One region of the Paenibacillus sp. 01T424 genome, then DNA from elsewhere that is predicted to be linked to it. Evidence: riboswitches for the same ligand, from Rfam matches in the RefSeq annotation. Region 1 holds a riboswitch; each other region holds the start of a gene.
What was found. Region 1 has a riboswitch for cyclic di-GMP ahead of AC1DPK_RS20925 (SpaA isopeptide-forming pilin-related protein). Riboswitches for the same ligand answer to the same signal wherever they lie in the genome.
Positions count from the first base shown of each region.

Region 2: another riboswitch for cyclic di-GMP. It lies ahead of AC1DPK_RS16775 (anti-repressor SinI family protein); the one in region 1 lies ahead of AC1DPK_RS20925 (SpaA isopeptide-forming pilin-related protein).
Region 3: another riboswitch for cyclic di-GMP. It lies ahead of AC1DPK_RS29790 (EAL domain-containing protein); the one in region 1 lies ahead of AC1DPK_RS20925 (SpaA isopeptide-forming pilin-related protein).

Region 1 is NZ_JBFTPZ010000028.1:87,994-92,943, reverse strand. Features, by position in the region: gene AC1DPK_RS20935 (ATP-dependent helicase ComFA) at 1-925, opposite strand, end outside; gene AC1DPK_RS20930 (hypothetical protein) at 1,120-1,581, opposite strand; cyclic di-GMP riboswitch class II at 1,827-1,910, shown strand; gene AC1DPK_RS20925 (SpaA isopeptide-forming pilin-related protein) at 1,942-3,531, shown strand; gene AC1DPK_RS20920 (response regulator) at 3,697-4,425, opposite strand; gene AC1DPK_RS20915 (sensor histidine kinase) at 4,433-4,950, opposite strand, start outside.
Region 2 is NZ_JBFTPZ010000020.1:98,774-103,723, reverse strand. Features, by position in the region: gene AC1DPK_RS16785 (right-handed parallel beta-helix repeat-containing protein) at 1-1,021, shown strand, start outside; gene galE (UDP-glucose 4-epimerase GalE) at 1,145-2,194, shown strand; cyclic di-GMP riboswitch class II at 2,388-2,471, shown strand; gene AC1DPK_RS16775 (anti-repressor SinI family protein) at 2,488-2,649, shown strand; gene AC1DPK_RS16770 (helix-turn-helix domain-containing protein) at 2,664-2,996, opposite strand; gene AC1DPK_RS16765 (lasso peptide isopeptide bond-forming cyclase) at 3,402-4,950, shown strand, end outside.
Region 3 is NZ_JBFTPZ010000055.1:27,058-32,007, forward strand. Features, by position in the region: gene AC1DPK_RS29790 (EAL domain-containing protein) at 1-2,552, opposite strand, end outside; cyclic di-GMP riboswitch class I at 2,637-2,722, opposite strand; gene AC1DPK_RS29795 (metallophosphoesterase) at 2,839-4,950, opposite strand, start outside.

The DNA of each region.
Region 1 (4,950 bases):
CGCTCCCACAGCGCAAACAGCTGCGCTCCCGCCTGCGGCGCCCCAAAGCGTCCAATCGCCCGCCACCCACGGCGGCTATTGATCCGCTCAGGCGCACCTGCCCGAGCAGCGAAGCAAGCTGGAGCAATTCTCTCCAGCTTGACGCGGCACCGGGACAGCTTGCGCTAGACAACAGGGCGTGCGCCTCGCTTCGCAAAAGCGCACGTCCCTGCAGCATACCCGCGGCAAGCTTCGCTCCTGCCGCAAACTCTCCCAGCTCTTCAGCGCTATAAACTCCCGCCTCCTCGCCACCCAAACCCTTAGCGCTGCTACGCTTTTCACCATTATTCGCAATCGCTTCTCCTCCGATTTCCCCAACCACAGCGCCCCTTACCTTCTCCCACCTCTCCACTAAACCAAAAAGCCTCTCTATCGCCAACGCTCCTTTCCGCTTCCCTCGACTACCCAAAAAGCGCCAACGACTCCCCAAACTAATCTTGCCATTATGAACTGCTTGCTCTACTCCACCACTGTATTTCCGATAATTTCTCTCCAGCTCGCTAGATTTCTGATTACTACTATTCAACCCGCCAGCTGCTGCATCTCCACTCGCCCCATCAGCTTTTGCTTCCTCCGCACATGCGGCCAATAACTCAATCGCCTCATAATCAGTATTTCGTCCTCCTTCATTTAAGCTTTTACTCGCACCGTTTCTGCCGACACTGCCACGTTTTATAGCCGCATCCCAAAGCTCCACTGCAACGCACGCATCCCCGAGCGGCAGTTCTTCTTTTAGCAGCCATCCCTCCTCTGCGATCTCGTTGTTCAAGAATCCCGCTTCACCAAACGCTCCATGCATCCAGAAGTATTTATCCACCATTGCCTTGATGGTAAGTCGAGCCTGCCAGCATCCATTCACTTTCACAACATACAATTGTGCCTTCATCTCTATTCGCTCCCTCGACACTTTATAGAACTGATTTCATTATTCATCTGTTAAGTTAACTATAGCCTCTCCCTTCCCAGACAAAAGGAGAATGATGTTGGCAAGCACGGTAAACAAAAAAAAGCACACCCAACAACGCATTTGCGTTATTGAGTGTGCTTCACTCCGACTATTTCATTACCGTAGAGTATATACTAAAATGGCATTTTCGACAAATCTGTCGGATTTTGCAAATCAATTAGCACCGCATGATCAGAAAGCGACACAACTCCTTCTGCTTGAAGCAGCCACAGCAGCTGAGTTCCATCCACACCCTCTGTTTGAGAGCGCTTACCGTCTTCGCTTCCAGACAACGGATTAGATCCATTAGAGTGAATCCTGACCTCATCGCCCCTTCTAGCTAATCGTTCAACAATAGCCAGTGTCTCCTCTGTAACCCCTTGATCTACGATCGTCAAACGAACATTTTTCCCCATTCGCCGAGAGAAAGAAAACAGCGAACGTACATACCATTCCATATTGTTTTGCTGAACGTCAGCTACGAGCACATAATGCTTGCTGGATTGCTGGCGCCCTCGCCAAATTCGATACGCCAGATGCACCGACAATGCAGCCAAAGCATAACAGCCAATAACAAGAAGTAGAAGTTCAAACATGGCGGCCACCTCCTCTTTGTGACACTATATGCCATGAAGAGCCCACTGGTTCCGCAATCAAGGGACAAGGTGACAAAATGTGTGTTATGCCAAAAATATATTCTGCTTTATGATGATTATTAGTCATTTTCTGACAAAGAAACACCCTTGAGCAATTTCCAATACATGTTATCATTTTAATATGAAAGCATGCATATCTAACCGGTGCACGCATATAGAAAGGGAGAGTGGATTTTCACAATCAAAATAACTAGGGAAGCGATGAAGTATAATCTACAATTGGACACTTGGATTATATGGAGCTAGTAGTGTAACCGGCCCTCTTGGAACCCCACTACGTATCTAAGAGGAGAGTGAAAGATGCGTTATTTTAGGAAAAAAATCAGTTTAGCCCTGGCTCTGTTATTAATTTTTTCGTTGTCGCTTAGTTCCATTGCCATGGCCGAAGGTGATAGCAATCAAGGTACGAATGCTGCAGCACTCGTAGATGAGAATAGCTGTCCACAGTACTCATCGGATCGCAAGGATGTCATTGCCACGCATTCCAATATCGTAGTCAATAATAACGGAACAGCTACCGCTACGTTCCAGACGTTAAAAGATTGTGTTAGAGTCAGCTTCTCCGGCTATGAAGGCCCTGCTGACTGGGCACCTGGACCCGGCGATACAACCATTCCATACAACAAGCAAACATTTTTTGAGGGACAGTCTATTATATATCCAAAAGCAGGTACTTACTCCGTTACGATTAACATTCCAAGATGCTTGCCTTATCAATTAGATATCTATAGCGGAGATTTAATTAAGACATTAGGTCCCGGCGCTCATGGTGACAAAATTTTAGCATGGAATCTAAAGCTTTCGAACAGCTGTACGGGTAGTATCATCATCAATAAACATTTAAATGATGTCGAGGGCGCTCCACATGCAGGCATTACCTTCGAGCTTTGGAAAGACGGTAAATTAGTCAAAAGCGGTGTTACCAATAGTGACGGTATTTTGCAATTCAACGAATTGCCTATCGGTACCTATACACTAAAAGAATTAACCTTAGATGGCTTTACCACCGATTTAGTGGCTACCCAGCAGATCGTAGTAACCACAGATAACTCTGTGCAAAAAGCAGTTATCAATACGGCTAAGCTCAAACTTGAAACAGCCTGCTCCGCCGATCCAAATAAAACAAGAACATGGAAAGTAAGCAACGAGAGTGACATCGAGGTTTCTTATTCATGGGAAATTCCGAATTCCACTCAAACAGGAAACGGCGTAATACCTGGAAAAGGTTCCGTAAGCTTTTCAACGAATACGGAGCTCGTCAACCCAACTGATCCACAAGCTGTACCTAATACGCTGAAGATCCATTGGGGCAAGGAGAAAGAGCTTTCGCTTGTGAATGAAGGCGAAACCTGCTCTACGCCTACTCCAACACCGTCATCGACACCTACTGCTACTCCAACTTCTACACCTGAGAGCACGCCTACAGCTACACCAACTCCTACACCTGAGAGCACGCCTACAGCTACACCAACTCCTACACCTGAGAGCACACCTACAGCTACACCAACTCCTACACCTGAGAGCACGCCTACAGCTACACCAACTCCTACACCTGAGAGTACACCTAACAATACACCACCTTCCACACCTGTGATCACGCCTAACAACACGCCTACTGCAACAACTACAGTAACGACAACACCTACATCATCACCTGAAGCAACACCTATTGTTGAAATTGATGATGAAGATCCACCTGTTGGAGGAGTTACTGAAGGTGGAGAAGGCGAGCCGCCAATCGATCCTGTTGTTGCTGTAGATGAAGATCAAGTCCCGCTTGCTACTCTGCCAAAAACAGGCGAAAGCAGTCCGGTTCCTTATTATCTCATCGGGGCATTTGCCCTTTCAGCGGGATTCATTTCTCTTCGCAGACAAAAACAAAGAAAATAGTTAAGATTATATGTTTCACCACGCACTCTTAGGCTGGTTTTATACAGCTTAGGAGTGTTTTTCTTTTACACAACCATCGCAAGGCAACCTTTTATGCAAACAAAAACCCCCGTATCAACCGATACGGGGGTTTGCTCGATATGTAAGTAATGATCAAAAAGGCTACTACAGGGTAACCCATCCATATTTGATCGATTGGATAACAGCTTGCGTACGGTCATCAACTTCCATCTTTTGCAAAATGCTGCTCACATGGTTTTTAACCGTCTTTTCGCTAATGAATAAAAACTCTCCAATAAGCTTATTGCTCTTGCCCTCTGCCATAAGCCTTAACACCTCTGCCTCACGGCGTGTTAATGGGCTTTCATCGCCAGCAACGAACTTAACTCCCGGTTCCTGAGCAGCTGCAGCACCTGAGACAATTCCCATCTCATCCAAATACGTCATACGGCGAAGCTGGTTAATAAGCTTACCTGTCACTTTAGGATGGATATAGGCATGACCTTGGACAACGGAACGAATGGCGTTAATTAGCGATTCTGCCTCCATATCCTTCAGAAGGTAACCCGTAGCCCCTTTACGAAGGGTTTCGAATACATAGCTCTCATCGTCGTGGATAGATAAAATGATAACCTTAACATCAGGAAACATACTTTTTAATCGTTCAGTCGTCACGACACCGTTCTCTATAGGCATATTAATATCCATCAGGACAATCTCAGGAATGGTATGATTGCAAAACTCCAAAACTTGAATGCCGTCACCACATTCGCCGATAACTTCAAGATCGTCTTCCATATTTAGAATCCGCTTAAGTCCTTCACGAAACAGCTGGTGGTCATCCGCAAGTAAAATTTTGATTGTATTCACATTGCTTGCAGCTCTTTGGATCATCATCATCTTACTCCTTTCTAGATTCGGCAGTAGTAGGTATATCTATTATAATTTTCGTCCCTCTACCGGGATTTGAGTCTATATCCATCCTTCCCTCTATTAGCTCAATGCGTTCTCTCATCCCTACCAATCCAAAATGTGCGTTTCGAGTAGCATCCTGCTCGATTAAATCGCTGTTAAATCCAACGCCGTTGTCTTGAATTACGAGTGAAATATGCTGTGGCTGATAGTTAATCTCGAGCATTACATGTGAAGCGCTCGCATGTTTTAATGCATTGGTAAAAGCTTCCTGAACTAAGCGGTATATCGCCGCTTCCATTGCAGAGGGCATCCGAGTTTCTTTACCTATAAGCTCGAATATGGTATGTATTTTTGTTTTCTCTTCAAAATCCTGTGTGAATTTACGAAGAGTCGGCACAAGTCCCAAATCATCCAACGCCATCGGGCGCAAATTAAATATAATTTTGCGAATTTCCTCAAGGCCGGAGCGCACTTGTCCTTTTAAATCTACTAATTCTTCCTGCA
Region 2 (4,950 bases), on a different contig from region 1:
CATTAATAATTCATTTGATGGGTGTGAGTTATGGGTACAGGGAGATAACTTTGTTAACGGAGCTGTTATTCGAAACGGAAATTTAAGACTGCTGGATGTAAGGGGAGCAGTTGTTCAAAATTGTCAGGTTAAAAACGGCTTAGTATATGGTTCAAGCGTGTATGGTTATTTTGGATCACCTGCTGTTGATGTTGCTAAAGGCACATTCACATTTAAATCACCTCATCTTATGGGTAACGGAGCACAAGTATCGTTTGAGCAATGGTCCGGTAAGATTCCGACAGGCATAAGTACAGATAAGCTGTATTATACCGTAAATGTTACTTCACTAGGGTTTCAGGTATCTGAATCGCAAGGTGGAGTGCCAGTCATTTTTAAGGATGCGGGTGTTACGGGATTTAACTTGGGTAGATATAATTATGGCAGATGTTATCTATCCAATATAACCGTTGAACGAGATTGGCGTTCTGATAATTCGTTAACTCCGAACTTTAATTTATTAGCAGCCGGAGCTGTTATCAAGGATGTAACAGTGAAAAATTATGATGTATCTATATTAGTTCCGCAAGATTATGCAGGACGTCCAATAGTTGTAGAGGGCTTAACTCTTATTGAAGGCTCTGCAAGGTTTGAGGGTTGCCATATCAGCAATAGTGAATTTATTCGTGCAAAGACTCCTCTTTTAGGTAGTACTGATATTCAGCTAGGTTCAAGTGATACTAAATATATGAGACAGAATACACTAAGAAATGGATTGTTTCAAAATCTTGGACTCGTCATGGATGGAAATTCGCTTGTAACAGGAACTACTTTTATTAATGCTGTAGTTGGAAAAGCAGATAATAACAAAAAAGCAGTCATTTCTCATTCATTTTTTGATAATAGTAAAATCAACTTTAATTGGTTGAGACAAAATAAATCTGCAATTATTACGAAATCTGTATTTAGAGGAGTAACCGTGACAGGTACTGCGCCATATATCTGGCTAGATGATATCTCGGATTTGGGAAGTACTGTATAGCGTAAGTGAAAGAAGAAAATATATCCCTGTAGTTTTTCAAGATGCAGGGATTTTATTCCATATAGTGTTCTTAATAAAGAATAAATACTTTTCTTATAATGAAGGCTGAGAGGGGTCAATGAAATGGCTATCTTAATTACGGGTGGAGCAGGTTATATTGGAAGTCATACATGTGTGGAACTTCTTGAAGCAGGGTATGAGGTAGTTATTGTTGATAATTTGTCAAATAGCAGCTACATCTCATTAAACAGAGTTGCAGAAATTACAAACAAAGCCTTTACATTTTATCAAATGGATCTAATGGATCAAATCGGACTTGAAGGTGTTTTCACCAGACATACAATTGATGCAGTAATTCACTTTGCAGGATTGAAGGCAGTAGGTGAATCTGTGCAATTGCCACTGTCTTATTATCACACTAATATTACTAGCACTTTAATCCTGTGTGAGGTTATGAAGAAGTATGGTGTTCATAAGCTTGTATTCAGCTCCTCTGCAACGGTATATGGTCGACCGGAACATGTGCCGATTGAAGAAAGTTCTTCGCTTGGAGCAACGAATCCTTACGGAAGAACAAAGCTCATGCTAGAACAAATTTTACAGGATTTAGCGGAGTCTAACGAGCAATGGGGGATTTCAATTTTACGATACTTTAACCCAATTGGTGCACATAAAAGTGGAAGAATTGGCGAGAATCCTAATGGTATTCCTAATAACCTTATGCCATACATATCTCAGGTAGCTGTAGGCAGGCTTAAAAAAGTTAATATTTTTGGAGATGACTATCCAACCATAGACGGCACAGGCGTAAGGGATTATATTCATGTCGTGGATCTTGCGAGAGGACATCTATGTGCACTGGAAAAAATCATGAACAAATCAGGTGTGGATATATTTAATCTCGGAACTGGGCGCGGGTATAGTGTATTAGAGATGATTAATGCATTCGAGAAGGTATCGGGACGAAGTATTCCATATTCATTTACAGATCGTAGACCAGGAGATATTGCCATTTGTTATGCAAATACGATGCTTGCAAACGCGGAGTTGAATTGGGTTGCGACACTTGGGATAGAGGAGATGTGCGCTGACTCATGGCGCTGGCAATATTTGAATCCAAATGGTTATGAGGAAGAGACCACTAGAGATTCCATTAAAGAATTAACATCATAATTAAAAGCTGAGTAATAATTAAATACAATTAGGTCTGTTTTCTATGTCTGTTGATAGCTCTTACCTATTTCTCGTTCCGTTTAACATTACTTAAATAAATTCGACAAAAAATGTAATTATCTATCATTTTTGTGAGACATGAAGCGACAGTATGCGCACTTGTGGTGATTTATAATACATCTATAAACGAATGACAAGCATGGGAGACGTTGAAATGCGTTTAGTATCTGGGCACCTTAAACGCATGGAGTCAGTGGTGCAACCGTCCTGAAATGAATGGGGGACATGGGAAGATGGTACTAGCTAAAGCAGAAGATATTCAGGAATTGGATATGGAATGGGTAACATTAATCATGAAAGCACGTTCTTTGGGATTCAGCAAGGACGAAGTAAGGAAAGTATTGCTTTGTCTTGAAGAAAGTAAGGATAATGATGTGCAAGTAACGGCTGTATAAAAGTGGAAAAAGCGCTATTCGCGCTTAATTTTCCATTTATTAAATTCTAAAAACTCTTTAAATTGATCTTTGCTCACACCGGAAGCCATAGCTTCTCTTACTAAATCAGCCCACTCGTTGTCTAAATTGTCGGGTTTGCGATCATTTTTTTCATCGGTATTTAAAAAATCTTCAACCGTCACATTCAATACGGCGCCTACCTTTTCGAGGAATTGAATCGAAGGATTTTGCTGGAGCCCTCGTTCAATGGAGCTTAAATAAGATTTAGCGACGCCCGCCCGTTGGGATAACTCTGTAAGGGATAGGCCATTTCTCTTGCGCAGCAGTTGAATGCGTTCTCCAATCATAACAAATTCCTCCGTTATCACATCGTTGTAGACTATTTCTATTATAACGAATTATTCTTAATTACGAAAGGTTGTTAGCTATAACGCACTTATTTTTTTATTCAAACATTAAAACCACTTATTTTAATAATGAGTGGTTATTTTTTTATTTATAAGAGTACTATGTAGAGTTGAAAAAAATGTTTTTATTGTAAAATACTCAGGCGAAAAACTAATCGACATTTTGTTTTTAATAAAGAACAAAAACTATGAATTTTTTGCAGTTTATCGTAGAAAAGTCATTGACAAAGGTTTATTTCAGGTGTAATATTCAAATATGTTCTTTATAAAGAACTAAAAACAAATGCCTAATTTTTGAAACAAGTACGTTAATAAAACAAATTCGATGACCACCCGGAGGCCACGATGAGCGCCATCGCAGGAGTTTTTCATACCGGCAAGGAAAGTTTGGCATGGCAGCAGGGCGATGCTTTAATGGAGGCACTTTCTCAGTTTCCATGTAATACAGCTCAAGCTTGGCATGACGATAATATATTTTTAGGTTGTCATAATCAATGGATTACACCTGAGTCGATCAATGAACGTAATCCTTTTTTGGATGATGAACGAGGGCTTGTTATAACTGCAGATGCAATTATTGATAACCGCATAGAATTATTCAACCGACTCGGAGTAGAGCAGCAATTAAGAAGAAATATGACGGATAGCGAGCTAATTTTATTAGCTTATGATAAATGGGGGGATAGAACACCTATTTATTTAGCTGGTGATTACGCCTTCCTAATCTGGGATTGTAGAAGACAAAAGCTGTTTGGTGCTAGAGACTTCTCCGGAGGTCGCACGCTCTATTATCATCGAAATAATGAGCGTGTTGCCTTTTGTACAACAATTGAACCCTTACTTACATTGCTGGGTAAGGAGAGATTGTTAAATGAACAATGGCTTGCTGAGTTTCTGGCTATTTCTGGCATGGTTGACGTTGCGGATGCATCCAAGACGGCTTATCGGAATATTGAGCAGCTCCCTCCATCTCATACGATAACGATAACTGCAGGACGAATTACTCTTGCAAGATATCACCAACTGAGACCAGATGAAGTCGTACGCTTTAAATCAAATGATGAGTATGTTGAGGCATTTCAGGATGTGTTTCAACAAGCTGTTACTTCAAGGCTGCGGACACATCGTAATGTCGGAGCACAGCTTAGCGGCGGTTTGGATTCAGGCTCTATTGTTGGCTTTGCTTCAAAGGCATTGCGACCGCAAAATAAAAGTCTGCACACGTTCAGCTACGTACCTACAAGCGACTTTGTTGATTATACACCCAAATCAATGCTGACTAATGAAAGACCACTTATTGAATCGACTGTTGGGCATGTGGGAGGTATTGAAGAGCACTACCTAGATTTTCAAGGGAGAGATTCTTACTCCGAAATCGACGGGTTTCTAAATATTATGGAAATGCCTTATAAGTTTTTCGAGAATTCTTTCTGGATGAAAGGAATGTTTGAGAAAGCAGAGGAGCAAGGAGTTGGTGTGCTGCTTAATGGTGGCAGAGGCAATTTGTCAATCTCGTGGGGAGATGCCATTCCTTATTACGCCACATTGTTGAAAAAAATGAGATGGATCAAGCTGCTTCGAGAAATGCGTCAGTATAGTCTGAATATCGGTTCTGGTCGTGCTCATGTATTTTCAAATGTAAGCCGTACTGCTTTCCCCTTTATAGATCAATTGCGCCCCATTGGAGAAAATTATCATTATCCTATGATTATTCATCCCGATTTCGCCAAAAGGACCGATGTATTTAATCGGCTTAGTGAATATGGAATTGATGCTTCTGGATGGTTTGCAGCCAAAAATGTGTACGATGAAAGAAGAAGCCATTTTGATGAAGTCTATCATTGGAATGCAGGCAATACGCTTTCGACAAAACTTTCATTAAGACACTCATTAT
Region 3 (4,950 bases), on a different contig from region 1:
AACATCGTAATGGTCATCTCTGCCAATAGACAATGCTTCAAATCGATTCGAAAGCTTTTTCTCCGATTAACGAGCACCTCTTTACTTGGCATAAATAAAGCAGGCTCTTTACAAGATCTTCGGCTCAAAAGTTGTACGATGCTGTCCGGCTCTACTGGACGACTGAAATAATAACCTTGGATTTCATCGCATCGCTGCTCGCGTAAATAGTTGAACTGCTCCTTCGTTTCAACACCTTCGGCCACCACCTGCATGCCCAGTTCGCCAGCCAATTGAATAATGCATTCAATAATGCTTTTATTTCTACGATCCGTCATCAACTCCTCGATAAATGACCGATCAATTTTGATCGTATCGAGTGCCAAGCGCTTCAATAAATAAAGAGAGGAATAGCCGGTTCCAAAATCATCAAGCGATACTTTGATTTTTCTTTTCTTCAGCTCCAGCAGCAATTCAGTCACCGCATTCTCATTGCTAATAAAGGAGCTTTCCGTTATTTCAATTTCCAATCGATCTTGGGAAATTCCTGTCTCCTCGATGATCTGATCGATGGTATGCAATATATTTTGCTGAAGAAGCTGCTGCACCGAAAAGTTAACCGACAGCGTAACCGAAGGCAGGCCTAAGCTCTGCCACCGTTTATGCTGCATACAGGCTTCGCGAAGCACCCATTCTCCTATCGATACAATAAGCCCCGTTTCCTCTGCGATCGGTATGAATTCAGACGGAGCAACCAATCCCCAATCCGGATGATTCCAGCGCAGCAGCGCCTCAACGCCAACAATTTCCATCGTTTGCGAATGTACGCGAGGCATATAATGAAGGAACAGCTCTCCTCTTTCCTGCGCTTTACGCAAATCATTGCTGAGTGAAAATAATTTGAATGATTGCACATTTAAAGAAGCGGAATAGCACTGTGATTGGTTGCTGCCTCTGGACTTCGCATGATAAAGAGCCGCATTCGCATTTTTCATCAACTGCTCCACCGAGCTCCCATCGCCAGGCGATTGACTGATTCCAATACTTGCAGTTACATTCAGCTCATATCCTTCTATCAAAAATTGCTCATTGATAAGCCRAATAATAGTAGCTGCCATATCCTTAATTTCGTTTTGCTGCTTTACATCAGCTATAATAATTGCAAATTCGTCTCCGCCAAGTCGGAATACGGTTTGGCCATCACGTAAATTGCTCATCAATCGGAAGGCGATTTGTTTCAGCAGCTCATCCCCAATCGGATGCCCCAGCGTATCATTTACATATTTGAAACGATCCACGTCAATCAGCATGATCGCCAGCCTCTGCTTAAAATACTCGCTTACCCTTAGCTGCTTATCTAGCTGGTCTTCAAACATTCTGCGATTTGGCATCTCCGTTAAATAATCGTGGTAAGCCAAATATTGATTTAATTCCTCAGCCTTGCTTCGATCCGTAATATCAAGGACTACGCCAACGATCGCTTGCTCACCCATATTTGACACTTGATTATAGTGCACTTCGCAATGAATATTCGTCCCATCTTGTTTAATGGCTCTGTGGCAGAAATTAGATAAAGACTGCCCCTCCTGTAACTTCGTTAGCTGATTAACGACGGCTTCACGGTCTGAGGGATGAATCGTCTGTATAATATCCATACCGATCAAGGAGTCATAACCGAACATTTTATTGAGCTGATCATTTGAATAAACGAAGTTGTTTTTCTGCGCGACAAAAATACCGACAATGGATTGCTCGACAATACTGCGGTATTTTAATTCGGTCTCAGTCAACGACTGCTCAATCATTTTTTGCTGCGTAATATCCTTGGCAATGCCGTAGACACCGATAAGCTTTTTATTAATAATGATTGGAATATTGGTCACATTAAATTCGACCGTTTGCCCTGTTCTCGTAATGCCTGTCGTATCATAGTTTTGAGGATTCAGCGTCTTGACCGTTTGCTCAAAATATTGAATCGTTTTATCCAGCGCTGCGGCATCTACAAATTTATGAAAACTATCATTAATAATTTCCTCTTTCGTATATCCAAAAAGTTGCTCAAGCACTGAATTGCATGACAAAAAACGCCCTTGTGCGTCTAAAGAAAAGACAGCATCAGGATTGTTTTCAAATATCGATTTATAAAGCTGCTCTTCTAGTGTGAGGCGATGCTGTATTTTTTTATTTTCCGTAACATCCTGAATCATGCCTATCGTCAACAATATCTCGTTTTCGGCATTCCGTATGAACGTAATGTTTTCCACCACATGTCTAACTTCACCGCCCTGACGAACGATTCTGTACTCGGAAACGCTTTCCTTTTTTGATTCAATTGCAAGGTGGAACTGCTCATTAACGCGCTCACGATCTTCGGGATGCACGAACTCAAAAAATTGTTCAATCGTCATCGAGAAATCAGATTTCATACCATATATTTCGAACATTTGATTCGACCAGGATGCTTCTCTGCGAATATGGTCAAACTCCCAGTAGCCTAAATTAGCTAACTTTTGAACAATATTAAAACTACCAACATTAACATTGCCATTAAAACGTTTAATCATTTGTTTCATTGCTAAATATCCCCTCTTATTCATAACGTAGGCGGTAACCTGAAGTTTTTAAGGAGAGGATATAGGTATGTTATCACTCATCCTTTTGGCAACCCAGCCACCTTTGGAAATTTCCTTTAGGCCTGTTGGCTTTGCGTCATTGTCTTTCGACAACTTTGCTTTTTACTAGGACTTTTTACATATACCAGTATTCCATATTATTCCGATATATACCATAACCAATTTCATAATAGGTCGAATGATGTAGAAAAACCTCCCATTTTGGGAGGTTTGGTATATTGATGATTTACAATCTAGGATCTATTTCCTTCTCTTTGGCAACCTCAAACAAAAGATTCGCAACAGCCGCTTGATATCCATCGTTTTCTGGAGCAATTTCAGCAAAAGGAATCGCCAGCATATGCTGTCCTAGCCGGTACTCGTTAAATGATGTACGAAGCTTTTGCGTAATATTTTTTTGCTTGATGAGCTTATTGTACTTGTGCGGAAATCTATAATCATAACCGTAAATAATAGACATGTATTCCTTATTGCGCACTTTCATATAGGGAACCGTGTACGGCTGAGGCATCTCCGGCTTAATCACGACACCTTCCATATGATTGTCTACCGTAAGCGTGTAGAAATATTTTTCTGCAAGCTCATAGCTCTCCGCATCAGACAGAACAAGCGTGATGAATGGATCGTCAGAGAGGAAACGATACATCTCCGAGGTTTTCCACGCTGGCAGCTGCTCGCTTCCGTCTACGTATACGATTTTGAGCAGCGAAAATGGCTTGTATTCAAGCTCCCCAGCCTCGGCATACAGCTCCAGCTGCCTCTTATACGTTTCATATGCTTTGATATGCTCATCAATTGGCCTGTTTTTCTCAAGAATAGAATGAACATGTTTAAAGTTTTGGTAGACGGCTAGGCCATATTTCTCATTAATAGCCCCTTTGCTAAGGTGAAACTGATCCTTTTCAAAACCACTTTCCTTGAAATCATGCGCAAGCTTTCCGAACGCTTCCTCGAATCCATTCGCCTTCAGGAATGCAAGCTCTGTCTCAAGCCCCTTCTCAATTGGCTTAAACTGCTTTTCGATGAGACCTTCTCCCAGCGCCTCCCATGGCAAAAGCTCGCCATCCAGCAGAAGCATCGATATATCGTTTTCCTTCATGTAGCTTCCGAATCTTTGCAGCAGTCGCTCATAAACAGCGGTTAGGTCAACCTTATTTATTTTGTACCCATTGCGGCTCACTGCAAAACATTGCTCGATATCTGCATGCAAATAAACATTGCAGCGTGATCCCATATATTTGGGCTGCAGCACGACCTCTTTAACACCGCGCTCCATAAAATAGTTCAGCCCTTTCCTCAGCGATTCCAGCTCACCCGCCGCTTCATCCTTATCTGCAGGAGACATGGTTCCTGAAATAAAGTTAATTTTATTGCGCGAGCAATACTGCAATCTGCGGGCTTCATCATCATCCAGCTCCTGCAGCGATACTTTGCGTTCCTCTTTGAAGAGAGCAGGAAGCTCGCCTTCCATGCCGGCTATTGCCGATTTCTGTGATTTGAAAGTCGGCTTCACCGACAGAGAAACCGAGGTTAGCAGATTGCCGTGAACTGCGCCTGAATCCAAATGGATTTTATTTCTGATCCGAAATGTTTGTTTAGCAGCCACATGTCCAAAAACATGATACGGCTGGTTTCCTGCTGCATCCCGCTTCAGAAACGCAAGCTGTGCTTCAATCGGCGCCGATCGGTCGAGTCTAAAATTGCGCTGATGACGGATCGAATTCACATCCAGCTTGCCAATATATTTGTTCTCGCATGGCGCGTGAGTCACATAATAGGATGGTCCTGATTTTCCTACCATTCTGTAGAAAGGCTTCGACAGCGATACGAGATGATTAAACTTCTGAAGCAGCTCAGCATCGCCTCTCAGCACCTCAGTCGAATCGAAGTAGGCATGCAGCAGCTCCTCTTCCACACCTTTGATTTCACCACGCATATATTTATGGACGAAGTTTTCATGATTGCCAAGCACAAACAAAAACTTATCCTGATTCGTATATAGGAAATCAATGATTTCCTTAGTGCGGCTTCCCTTATCGATCCAATCTCCAACGAGCAATACTTTTGTACCGCTGACCTTTCCTGTCTCAACCAATACATTGCCCTCTAGTTGAAACCCATGGCTAACGAGCAAAGCCTTCAGCTCATCCACACATTCGTGAACGTCACCGACGATAATCGTCTTCTGGTCCAGCGGTAAAAAAACGTCCAAATACTCAGCAGCATCCTCGATTATAATCTTATAATCCGGATTCGCAACCTTATCCATAGGGGAATAAAAATCTTTAGCCCGCACCTTATGAACTTTGCTATATTTCTCCCTCGAGAGCGAACCAAG